DNA from 2 places in the Bradyrhizobium sp. USDA 10063 genome. Region 1 is predicted to be linked to the other one. Evidence: riboswitches for the same ligand, from Rfam matches in the RefSeq annotation. Region 1 holds a riboswitch; the other holds the start of a gene.
The links. A riboswitch is a leader RNA that binds a small molecule or an ion and turns the genes downstream of it on or off. The one in region 1 is predicted to bind cobalamin.
Positions count from the first base shown of each region.

Region 2: another riboswitch for cobalamin. It lies ahead of ACVJGD_RS38510 (DUF1636 family protein); the one in region 1 lies ahead of ACVJGD_RS32150 (TonB-dependent receptor).

Region 1 covers NZ_JBSSGP010000002.1:6,373,243-6,378,724, reverse strand. Annotated here, with positions in the region: gene ACVJGD_RS32165 (ABC transporter substrate-binding protein) at 1-368, opposite strand, end outside; gene ACVJGD_RS32160 (ABC transporter ATP-binding protein) at 368-1,141, opposite strand; gene ACVJGD_RS32155 (FecCD family ABC transporter permease) at 1,138-2,112, opposite strand; cobalamin riboswitch at 2,295-2,491, shown strand; gene ACVJGD_RS32150 (TonB-dependent receptor) at 2,604-4,865, shown strand; gene ACVJGD_RS32145 (hypothetical protein) at 4,950-5,111, shown strand; gene ACVJGD_RS32140 (hypothetical protein) at 5,291-5,482, opposite strand, start outside.
Region 2 covers NZ_JBSSGP010000002.1:7,765,294-7,770,775, reverse strand. Annotated here, with positions in the region: gene cobN (cobaltochelatase subunit CobN) at 1-1,634, opposite strand, end outside; gene cobW (cobalamin biosynthesis protein CobW) at 1,634-2,668, opposite strand; gene ACVJGD_RS38510 (DUF1636 family protein) at 2,665-3,033, opposite strand; cobalamin riboswitch at 3,123-3,340, opposite strand; partial or broken gene cobO (cob(I)yrinic acid a,c-diamide adenosyltransferase) at 3,380-4,021, shown strand; partial or broken gene ACVJGD_RS38500 (nucleotide-binding protein) at 4,061-4,460, shown strand; gene ACVJGD_RS38495 (adenosylcobinamide-GDP ribazoletransferase) at 4,464-4,763, shown strand; gene bluB (5,6-dimethylbenzimidazole synthase) at 4,763-5,395, shown strand.

The DNA.
Region 1 (5,482 bases):
ATCTGGTCCTTCACCTCGTCCAGTGTGCGCGGCACGGTGAACTCGACGAGATGAAGGCCGTTTGCTTTGAGTAACTCGCGCGTTGCGCGCTTGTCGAACAGGCTGGCGACGACGATGTCCGGCTTCAGCACCAGCACGTCCTCGGCGCCGCCTGACAGGATCGGGAAACGGCGCGCCTTGTCGGCGGCGAAGGATTGCCAGGCGTCGCGGGAGAACCGGCTGAGGCCCAGGATCTGCTGGGGATCGGCGAGCGAGAGCAGCAATTGATCGCTGCAGACATTCATCGAGACGATGCGCGGCGGGCTTGCCGCAAGCGCGACAGTGGTGGACAAGGCGAACGCTGCGACGAATGCAGCGAGCCGCCGCATCAGATCTCCGCCCACGGCACGATCACCGTCTCGCGCTGATATTCGGCGCGGAAGGCGCTGATGCGGAACACATCGGCCATGACCGCTTCCGACAGCGCGTCTGCCGGCACGCCCTGCGATGCGAGGCGGCCCTGCGACAGCACCAGCGCATGGTCGGCGAAGCGCGCAGCAAGGCCAAGGTCGTGCGTCACCACGATCACCAGCACGCCCTTGTCGGCGGCGGCGCGCAAACCCTTCATGACGTCGATCTGGTGGCGCGGATCGAGCGAGGCGGTCGGCTCGTCCGCCAGGATGATCGGCGCCTCCACCGCGAACACGCGCGCCAGCGCGACGCGGCTGCGCTCGCCGCCGGACAGTTCGGTGACGCGCCGCGCGGCGAACTCCATGACGTCGGCGGCCTGCATCGCCCGTGTCACCGCCTCAATATCGCGCGGGGACAGCCGGGCCGGATCGGTCGCGCCATGCGGATAGCGGCCGAGCGCGACGATGTCGCGCGCCGGCAGCGGCCAGTGCACCATGTGCCCTTGCGGAAGATAGCCGAAGCGCTTCGCCCGTTCGCGCAGCGACAGCGCGGCGAGCCCCTCGCCACCCACCTTGATGACGCCATCGGAGGGAATGAGGCCGGCGAGCGCGCGCAGCAGCGTGGTCTTGCCGGCGCCGTTCGGACCAACGAGGGCGACGAGATGGCCTGAAGCGAGTTGCAGCGACACATCGCTGAGCACGCGGCGGCCGGCGAGCGCGACATTGAGATGTTCTGCGACAAGCGCCGTCATGCGACGCCTCCGCCGAGCGCGCGGCGCTCGCGCACGATCAGATAGAGGAAGAACGGCACGCCGATGATCGAGGTCAGGACGCCGACCTTGATGTCCGAGGTCGACGGGATGATGCGCACCGCGATATCGGCCGCGAGCAACAGCGCCGCGCCCGCGAGCGCGCTCGGCACCAACAGCCGCGCCGGGTCGTGGCCGATCACGGGCCGCATCAGATGCGGCGCGACCAGACCGATGAAGCCGATTGTGCCGGTGACCGCCACCGCGCCGCCGACGCCGAGCGCGACACCCGCGATCACGAACAGCCGCAGGCGGGCGACGTCGACGCCGAGGCTTTGCGCGGTCTCTTCGCCAAGCGTGAGCGCGCGGAAGGCGCTGGCTTGCGAAAGCAGGATGGCGCTACCTGCTACGATGAAGGGCAGCGCCATCGCGACATGCTGGAAGCTGCGATCCTCCAGCGAGCCGAGCAGCCAGAATGCGATCTCGAGCACCAGGAACGGATTGCTGGCGAGGTTCATCACCAGCGCGGTCGCAGCGCCCGCCAGGCTCGAGATCGCAAGCCCGGCGAGGATCAGGATCAACAGTCCGGCATTGCGGCCAGCGATCGCAAGCAGCACGAATACCGAGCCGAAGGCGGCGATGATGGCGGCAACCGGCAGCGCATAGGAGCGGACATCAGCCAATCCCAGCGCGATCACCAGCACCGCGCCGAACGCCGCCGATTGCGGCGCGCCGAACAGCGAGGGCGAAGCCAGCGGGTTGCGCAACAAACCCTGCAGCGCCGCGCCTGACAGCCCGAGGATGGCGCCGATCGCGAATGCCAGGATGGTGCGCGGCAGGCGGATCTCGCGCACGATCACCTGCGATACATCGCTGCCGCCGCCGAACAACGCCTCGATCACCGTCAGCGGCGACAGCCGCACCGGACCGGTGCCGAGTGAGATCAGCATCAGCAGGGCAACCAGCGCGATCATCGCAACCGTCGCCCCCAACCGTCGCCGCGCGGCAAGACCGGCCGCTATCGTGAAATCCTGTACACTCATCGCGCCCTGCTTCTTGCAGCGAATTGGGTGGCAGACAAGCGACACCAGAACAAAAAAGCGTATCGGAGACAGGGCGCCGCAGTTTCGCCGGGATTGACTCAGGTGCCGCCAAAATCCTAGATGGCTCCGACGGTTCCTATCGGGATCAAAAGGGAATGCGGTACCGGGAAACTTCCCTCAAGCCGCGGCTGCCCCCGCAACTGTATGCGGTGAATCCTTCGTCTTATGCCACTGGGCGTCTCGGTCCTGGGAAGGCGACGAAGGGTAACGACCCGCGAGCCAGGAGACCTGCCGTCATACGTGGTCACACGCGACGATGTCGGTCGGGGAGTACAGGCATTAGCTTCACCTGAAGCGCGAAACGCGATGGTGAGCCTTGGTTCGCTGTGACGTGCCACTGACGTCATACCGAGGTCTCACCGATGTTTTCCGTTATTGCAGCCACCAGGCGACGCCGGGCGCTTCTGCTCGCGTCGAGCATGCTGGCGCCCGCTTTGCACGTTTCCGCCGCGCAGGCACAGCAGGCGCCCTCCGAGCAATTGCCGCCGGTCGAAGTCAGCGCGCCGGTCGACCAGAACCGCACCCGCGCCAGGCCTGCGTCCGACGGAACACCGGGGCCGCGTCGGCCCGCGCCAGGCGAGGTGCCTAGCAACGCGCGGCCGGCCGGCGGCGCGGGCTCGGGCGGCGCCGCCGCGACCGGAGCGGCATCCGGCGGCGGCGGCCCGCAGTTCGCGGGCATCGTCGGGACGTCCTCGACCGTGATCACCGCCGATGACATCGCGCATTCGCCGTCGCACACGCTGCCGGAGATCATCGCGCAGGTGCCCGGCGTCCAGCTTCAATCGCTCTATGGCGGCGTCAACGGCGCCAAGAGCTCGGTCGACCTGCGCGGCTTCGGCGCCTTCGCCACCGCCAACACGCTGTTCCTGCTCAACGGGCGGCGGCTCAACGATATCGACATGGCGCAGGTCGATCTCTCCACCATTCCACTCGATTCGATCCAGCGCATCGAGATCATCCGCGGCAACAGCGGCGCGGTGCTCTACGGCGACAACGCGATCGGCGGCGTGATCAACATCGTCACCAAGACCGGCGTCGGCGGCCCGCCGGCTTCGATCCGCGGCGAGGCCGGCTACGGCTCCTTCAACCAGCGCATGGCCGCGATCTCGACCGCGATGAATTCCGGGCCATGGTCGGCCTCGTTCTATGGCAACGGCATCAAGTCCGACGGCTACCGGGTGAACAATGCGCTCGACCAGCGCAACGGCGTCGGCAATCTCAACTACACGACGCCGGACCTGAAAGCATTCCTGACCGTGACCGGCGACGACCAGAAGCTGGGCTTTCCCGGCGGCCGGCTGGTCGATCCTTCGATCGGCGTCAACGAACTGGTCACCAATCGCAGGGGCACCAGCACGCCGTTCGACCATGGCAACCAGCAGGGCGCAAGCGCCACGGCCGGCTTCACCAAGACCCTTCTGAACGGCGTCGACCTGATCGTCGATGGCGGCTACCGCCAGAAGGATACGCAAAGCGCATTCTTCGGTGCCTCGCCGCTGCCGAGCTTCGCGTCAACTTACAATGACGCCGCGCTGCAGACCTGGTCGATCACGCCGCGGCTGAGCGTCAACAATTCGATCTTCGGGATTCCCTCGTCGATCCTGACCGGTATCGACTATTACGATGCGACGTTCCACCAGCAGCGCGGTGCGTTCCAGGGCGTGCCGCCGATCCATACCTACGACCTGTCGCAGCAGTCGCTCGCCGGTTATTGGATGCACACGGTCGGCCTGCTGCCGACGACCGATTTCTCCTATGGTGCGCGGGTGCAGAACACCTGGCTCAGCGCACGCGACCGCTACGATCCGAACGCGCCGTTCGCCTTTGACGCGCAGGCGACGCCGCTCGACCAGAGCGAGACCAACTATGCGCTGCATGTCGGCGTCGAGCACCGCATCACCGACGTGTTCTCAGTGTTCGCCCGTGCCGCGCACGCCTTCCGCACGCCTGATGTCGACGAGCGGGTGTCGACGGGACCTGCGTTCGATCCGTTGACCGGCCTTTCCCTGCCGCAGAATTTCCAGTTGAAAACCCAGACTTCGCATGACGTCGAAGCCGGCTTCCGCGTCAGGACCAACCGCTTCCAGGTGCAGACCAGCATCTACAACATGGACCTCGAGAACGAGATCCATTTCAATCCGGTGCTGTTCTTCAACGTCAACCTCGATCCGACCCGGCGCTATGGCGCCGAGACGCAGGCCTCGCTGCGCGTCAGCGATACCGTGTCGCTGCGCGGCGGCATGGCCTATACGCGGGCCGTCTTCCGCGAGGGACAGTTCGCCGGCAACGACGTGCCGCTGGTGTCGCGCACGACAGGCAATCTCGGCGTGACCTGGAATATCTGGCAGAACTATCTCGTGCTCGATGCCACCCTGCGCGCCTGGAGTTCGCGCGTCATGGATAATGACCAGGCCAATACGCAAACCCGTATTCCGGGCGATGCGACGATCGACCTCAAGCTGAGCGGCGCCTATGAGCATTTCTTCTGGTCGGTCAGCGTGAACAACGTGCTGAACGCGCTCTACTACGACTACGCGATCGCCTCCAACTTCACGCCCGGCCGCTTCAGCGCCTATCCGCTGCCGGGCCGGACCTTCCTGGTGAAGGCCGGCGCGACGTTCTGAAGCGCCTCGCCGGTCCGCGGCCTGCGCGCGGGCTGGCTTGTTCCGCCGCAATCAGCCACTATGTCGTGGTGGCGGGAGATTGCCATGGGCGGGATCTGGAAGAAGGGAAAACGTCCGAAGCAGGAGGGCGGCAAGCCGAAGCCGCCGCCTCCCCCTGCGCCTCATGACGAGGACGACGACTACGAGGACGGCGACATCGCAACGCCGAAGCGCGACCGCTACGGCCCGGATGATGAGCCGTTGTGAGGCGCAAGGACAACGCCCCGTCGTCCCGGGCTTGACCCGGGACCCATAACCACAGGCCTTTGTCGTGTGCATTGCTGTAACTGCTTGCTCGCGCCACAACAACCGCCTGTGGTTATGGGTCCCGTCTTTCGACGGGACGACGCCGGTGCGCGGTTTCGGAGAGTGAGTGCTTTGCCACCCTACGGCGGCTGATGCAGACCCGCAAAATCCTCGCGCTCGATCTTGCGGATGCTCTTCAGGTCGAGCAGATGCGCGCCGAAACCGCCGCGGGCGACCGTCCTTGCCAGTTTCGGCGAGACCAGCGTCAGGCCGGCCGTCATCGCCAGCGGCACGGCGCTGAGCCAGTCGAGCTGCACGGGCGTCAATTCCTC
Region 2 (5,482 bases), 1.4 Mb from region 1:
GCCGACAGCGCGACGGACTTGCCGGGCAGCCACTCCAGCGTTCCATGCGCGCCCATGTGGACGACCGCGTCGACCTCTTGCTGCCTGAGCCAGAGATAGAACGCGACATAGGCGTGGCGAGGCGTGCGCGAGAGATCGTGATAATCGGTGTCGCGATCATTCAGGTCGCCGCGGTCCGGCTGGAGCGCGACGATCGTCTTGCCGCGCCGGATCGCAGCGAAATGAAATTCGCCGCCACGGCAGGCGGGGTCGTCTTCCGGCGCGCCCCAGGCGGCTGCGAGATCATCGTGTAACTCTCGCGGAAGCCTGGCCACCTCGGTGCGGTAATCGCAAACTTTCCAGGTCAATTTCTCGCATAGGAGAGTTTTGCCGAGCACCCCCGCCGCCTCGACGTCGTATCCCGCGCCGGCGAGATCGGACAGCAGCGTTTCAACTGATGCGAGCGCATCGAGTCCGACCGCATGCGCGATCTGGTGCGGGCGGCCAGGATAGTTCGAGAGCACAATCGCCAGTCGCTTCTCGACCGCCGGCTTGTTCGCGATCCTGTGCCAGGCCACGATTCGATCCACGACAGCATTGACGCGTTCGTCGTCGGGCCTATGCGACAGGCGTGCGAATTGCAGATCGGGATCGCGCTCGCCCGGCGATTTGAAGCTGACCACGCCTGCAAACAGCCGGCCGTCAACCTCCGGCAAAACCACATGCATTGCCAGATCAGCCGGCGTTAGTCCACGAAGCGATTCCAACCAATCATCGCGCCGGACCGTCGACAGCGCGACCTGGAATACCGGGCAGGATGCGGCATCGAAAGGCGTCGTCCCGTCTTCTCCGACCGCGGAGAAGGCGGTCGCATTGACGATCACAGCGGGAGGGCATTGCTTGAATTTTCCCCTCAGCCAATCCGCCACGCCAGCAGCCTTCAGCGAGCTGACGAACACGCCGTAAGCATCAAAACCTTTCTGCCGCAATGCTGCAATCAGCGCGTCGACCGGGGCGGTGTCTGCCGCGGTGAGATAGGAACGATAGAAGGTGACGAATGCGCCTGCCCGCTGGTCGGAAGTTGGCTGCAGTACGATTGCGCCGCGGCGCGGATCGTAGAAACCGATCTCAGGAATTTCGATCTCACCGATGGCACGCCCAGCATGGAGGCCCGACGCCAGCGCGAGTTGGGCGATCGCAGCCTGCGCCGCTATCGTTCCCCCTTCTTCGCACAAGGCCCTCAGGTGTCGGAGCGTCGAGACGGGCAATGTCGAGAACGCATCCAGGCGCGGGTCATCACGACAGTCGGCCGGAAGCACCGCAAGCGCGATGTCGCGCTCCTTCGCCAGTTGATGCAGGGCAGCCAGCCCATATGACCAGTAGGATTCGCCACCGATCAAGCGCACCAAGATGCCGCGCGCATGCGACGCCGTCCGCTCGATATAGGTGTCGACCGAAAGCGGATGACGCAGCTCTGCGAGATTTGCGAGCCTCAGCGACGGCAGGCCGCCGCGGCCGCGGCGCCAGCCGGAAGCGAAAGCGGCGAGATCGCTATCGGAGTACGAGAGCACAACAAGGTCGGCCGGATCCTGGCCGAGATCCTTAGGCGTCGCGGTCTCCTCAAGACCGCGGCTCTCGCGAAAGACGACGTGCATCAGACACCAAGTCCCGCCCTGATGGCAGGCTCATCGATATTGTTGTGTTCACCGATCACAACCAGCTTCGACTGCCTCGGCCGCGTGCCCCAGGGTATATCGAACTGATGTTGCACCCGCTCCCCGACTGATTGCAGGAGCAATCGCATTGGCTTGCCCGCGACCGCGATGTATCCCTTCGCGCGCAGGACGTTCTGTTCACGCGCAAGCCGCCGGATCGATGCGACCAAGGCAACGACGTCAGCAACTTCCGGGAGATCGACGACAACCGAGGCGAAGTCGTTGTGCTCGTGTTCTTCTTCGCCGTCATGATGAGAAGGTCGCGCGGCGAGATCGTCTTCTGCAGCTGCTTCGAGACCAAGGATTACGCGCGCATCGACTGCACCGTCGACGACCGGCAGCATCGGCACGCGACGCGGCATTTCGGCGAGGATCGCCGCCTTGGCCGCTTCAACTCCGTCCGCGCCAGCAAGGTCCGCCTTAGTGAGCAGCACGATATCCGCGCACGCGATCTGATCCTCGAACACTTCCGACAGCGGCGTCTCGTGATCGAGGTTTTCATCGGCCGCGCGCTGTGCCTCCACCGCGGCGAGATCCGGCGCAAAACGGCCGGCCGCCACCGCCTCGGCGTCGGCCAGTGCAATCACGCCGTCGACCGTGATCCTTGAACGGATCTCCGGCCAATCGAAGGCCTTGAGCAACGGCTTCGGAAGGGCGAGGCCCGACGTCTCGATCAGAATATGGTCGGGCTTTACCCTGCGCGAGAGCAGCTGCTCGATGGCGGGAATGAAGTCGTCGGCGACCGTGCAGCAGATGCAACCATTGGCGAGCTCGACGATGTTCTCGGCGGGACAGTCGGCGTCCGCGCAGGATTTCAGAATCTCCCCGTCCACGCCCTCGCTGCCGAACTCGTTGACGAGCACCGCAAGCTTCTTGCCGTTCGCGTTGGCAATCAGGTGCTGGATCAGGGTCGGCTTGCCCGAACCGAGAAAGCCCGTGACGACGGTGACCGGGACCTTGGCGAGCGTGTTCATTCTGCGGCCTCCGACAGGACAGCGATGGGTGGAATGCGGGCAAGCGATTGCTTGCGGAAGATCTCTGGCCGGCTGCGCCATGGCACGATGCCGTCGGGCGCCGCCGCATAGGCCGCAGCTCCGGCAACAGGCGCGTTTGCCTCCGACAGGGGTCCATAGACGTAGGACCAGCGTCCCGGCGCGCTGAGTGCAACCGAGCACCCCTGGCTGCAAGCCGACAGGCACTCGACTGGAACAACATTGACGCCTTCCGGCACGCCAGCCTGAAGGATCGCGCTGTGCCGATGCGCGCCTGGCGTGGCTTCGCCTTCCATTGCCGATTGGCCGGCACGGCAGGTAATGTAGACGTGAAGCGTGACGGTCATCGCCCTCCTCGACGTTTGGCGGAGGCGATGAGGCGCACGAACCGTGGACATAGGGGTTCGCTGCCGTCGCGGAGCACCCCGTCCGCCGGTCTCAAATCTCTGCGCTGGCAGGTCTCCCGGCTTGCGGAGCAGGTTTTCCCTTCGATCTCCACCTTCCCAACCCCTTAACAGGTCAGTGGCTCTTGAAGATCTCTCCGGTCACGGTCGCGGGGGCGGCTGCGTTTCAGGCTCAGGCTTCGTGGCTAGAGCCCTATCGCATTCCCTCTTCGCCTGTCGTAGGACAGGAACCAACGCCGCTCCACCATTTGCCCAAGCGTGCAACTTGTCAAGCCAAAGGAACGTCCAGATGACTTCCGAGACTGATACCGCTGAGGAGGAGACCGTGATCTCGGAAGCCTCGCTGGACAACCGCCATACGACCAAAATGGCCAAGAAAAAAGTCGCGCGCGACCGGATGAGGGCGACTAAGAGCCGCGAAAGGGACTCATCATCGTCCACACCAGGGGCAAGAAAAATCTTCTTCGGCCTTCGGCATGATCATGCGGTGCGTAGCGCATGGCTTCCCCTGCGCCGTCGTACAATTCATCAAGCGTGCGTGGGACACCGGCGAGCGCCGCCTGCTGACCGGACGTTTTGGCGATCTGTGCCAGTTCCATGCGATGGGTGAAGGCTTTACCTGGGAAACACAGGACCGCGCCCGCGACATCGCCGCCGTCCGTGCCGCATGGGAAAGCCCATGCAGCTGATCGCCGATCAAGCATTGCGCATGATCGTTCTCGAGGAGATTAACATTGCGCTTCGTTACGACTATCTGGAGATCGGCGAGGTCGTCGAGTTCGTGAAGAATTCAAAGCCACCGATGACGCACGTCGTCCTCACCGGACGTAACGCGAAGAAAGAATTGATCGACGCCGCCGACCTCGTCACGGAGGTGACGCTGGTGAAGCATCCCTTCCGATCCAAGGCGCAGCCCGGCGTCGAGCTCTGACGAAGCTACCGGGAATCCGATTCGGTGGCGCGCGCATTGATGATCCAGGGGGCAGGCTCCGACGTGGGCAATTCGCTCATCGTCGCTGGCCTTGCGCGTGCAGCGATCCGCCGCGGCTATCGCGTACTTCCGTTCAAGCCGCAGAACATATCGAACAATGCGGCCGTGACCGCCGACGGCGGCGAGATCGGACGCGCGTAGGCATTGCAGGCGCAAGTCGCAGGCGTCGAGCCCCATACCAACATGAATCCCGTCCCGCTTAAGCCGGAGACGGAATTGGGTGCCCAGATCATCGTGCAGGAACGCCGCCTGGCGACGCTGGGCGCCCGTGCATACGCTGCGATGAAGCCATCGCTGATGGAGCCCGGTCCTCGAAAGTTTCGGACGCCTGAAGCGTCGCGCCGATCTTGTTCTGGTCGAGGGCGCCGGCTTGCCCGCATTCATGTGGCTGATTCCGCCGGCGCGGTCGGATGGACTTTCGGCCGGAGCCGGACAGCCGCCGGGGCGAAGCGCGGCAATTGCATTTCGTCTCGGGGCTCTTTGTCTCGTGTGCGGTTTCGGGTCGAGCAAGGCGGTGATCGGAGCGATTCTGCTCTCACTGGCGGGGCTGATACTGGCGTGGCTTGCAACGAGGCAGGTCGGAGGACAGACAGGTGATATATTGGGCGCGTTCGAACAGATTGGCGAGATCGCGATCTTGTTGATGGCGACCGCCCTCCTCCATGCGGAACTTCGACTTTGATGATCTCATTCGATGAAGCTTTTCGCCGACAATTGCGCGAACTGTTCGTGTGGCGCCGCGACGTGCGGCGCTTTCGCCCCGATCCGCTGCCGAGCGGCGCCATGGAGCGGCTCATTGAGATCGCCTGCCCATCCCCCTCGGTCGGCCTGAGTCAGCCCTGGCGCTTCGTAATCGTTGATAGTGAAGCGCGACGGCGCGCGATCATTGAGGACTTTAAGACCTGCAATGCCTGCGCGTTAAGCGCCTATTCCGGTGAGCGGGCGGCGCGCTACACGACGCTGAAGCTCGCCGGCCTCGAAGAGGCGCCTGGGCATCTGGCGGTATTCTCGGAAAAAGCATGCGAAACCGGGCACGGGCTGGGTCGTGCGACGATGCCGGAGACCATCGACTATTCCGTCGTCGCGGCCATTTGCTCGGCATGGTTGGCCGCGCGTGCAGAAGGCATCGGGATTGGCTGGGTGTCGATACTCAATCCGGTCCGCATCTGCGAGATTCTCGACGTGCCGGCGTCCTGGAAGTTGATCGCCTATCTTTGCGTCGGCTACCCCCAGGCGGACTTTGACCGACCTGAGCCTGAACGGGCCACGTGGGAATATCGACGAAGGTCGACCGAATTCACGACTCGACGTTAAGGCTGTCGAACATTTCAACGAGCAATTGGAATCGAAAGGGGCCGCCTCTTTGCGACCCCCTGCCGGTGAAAATTGATCCGGAATGAA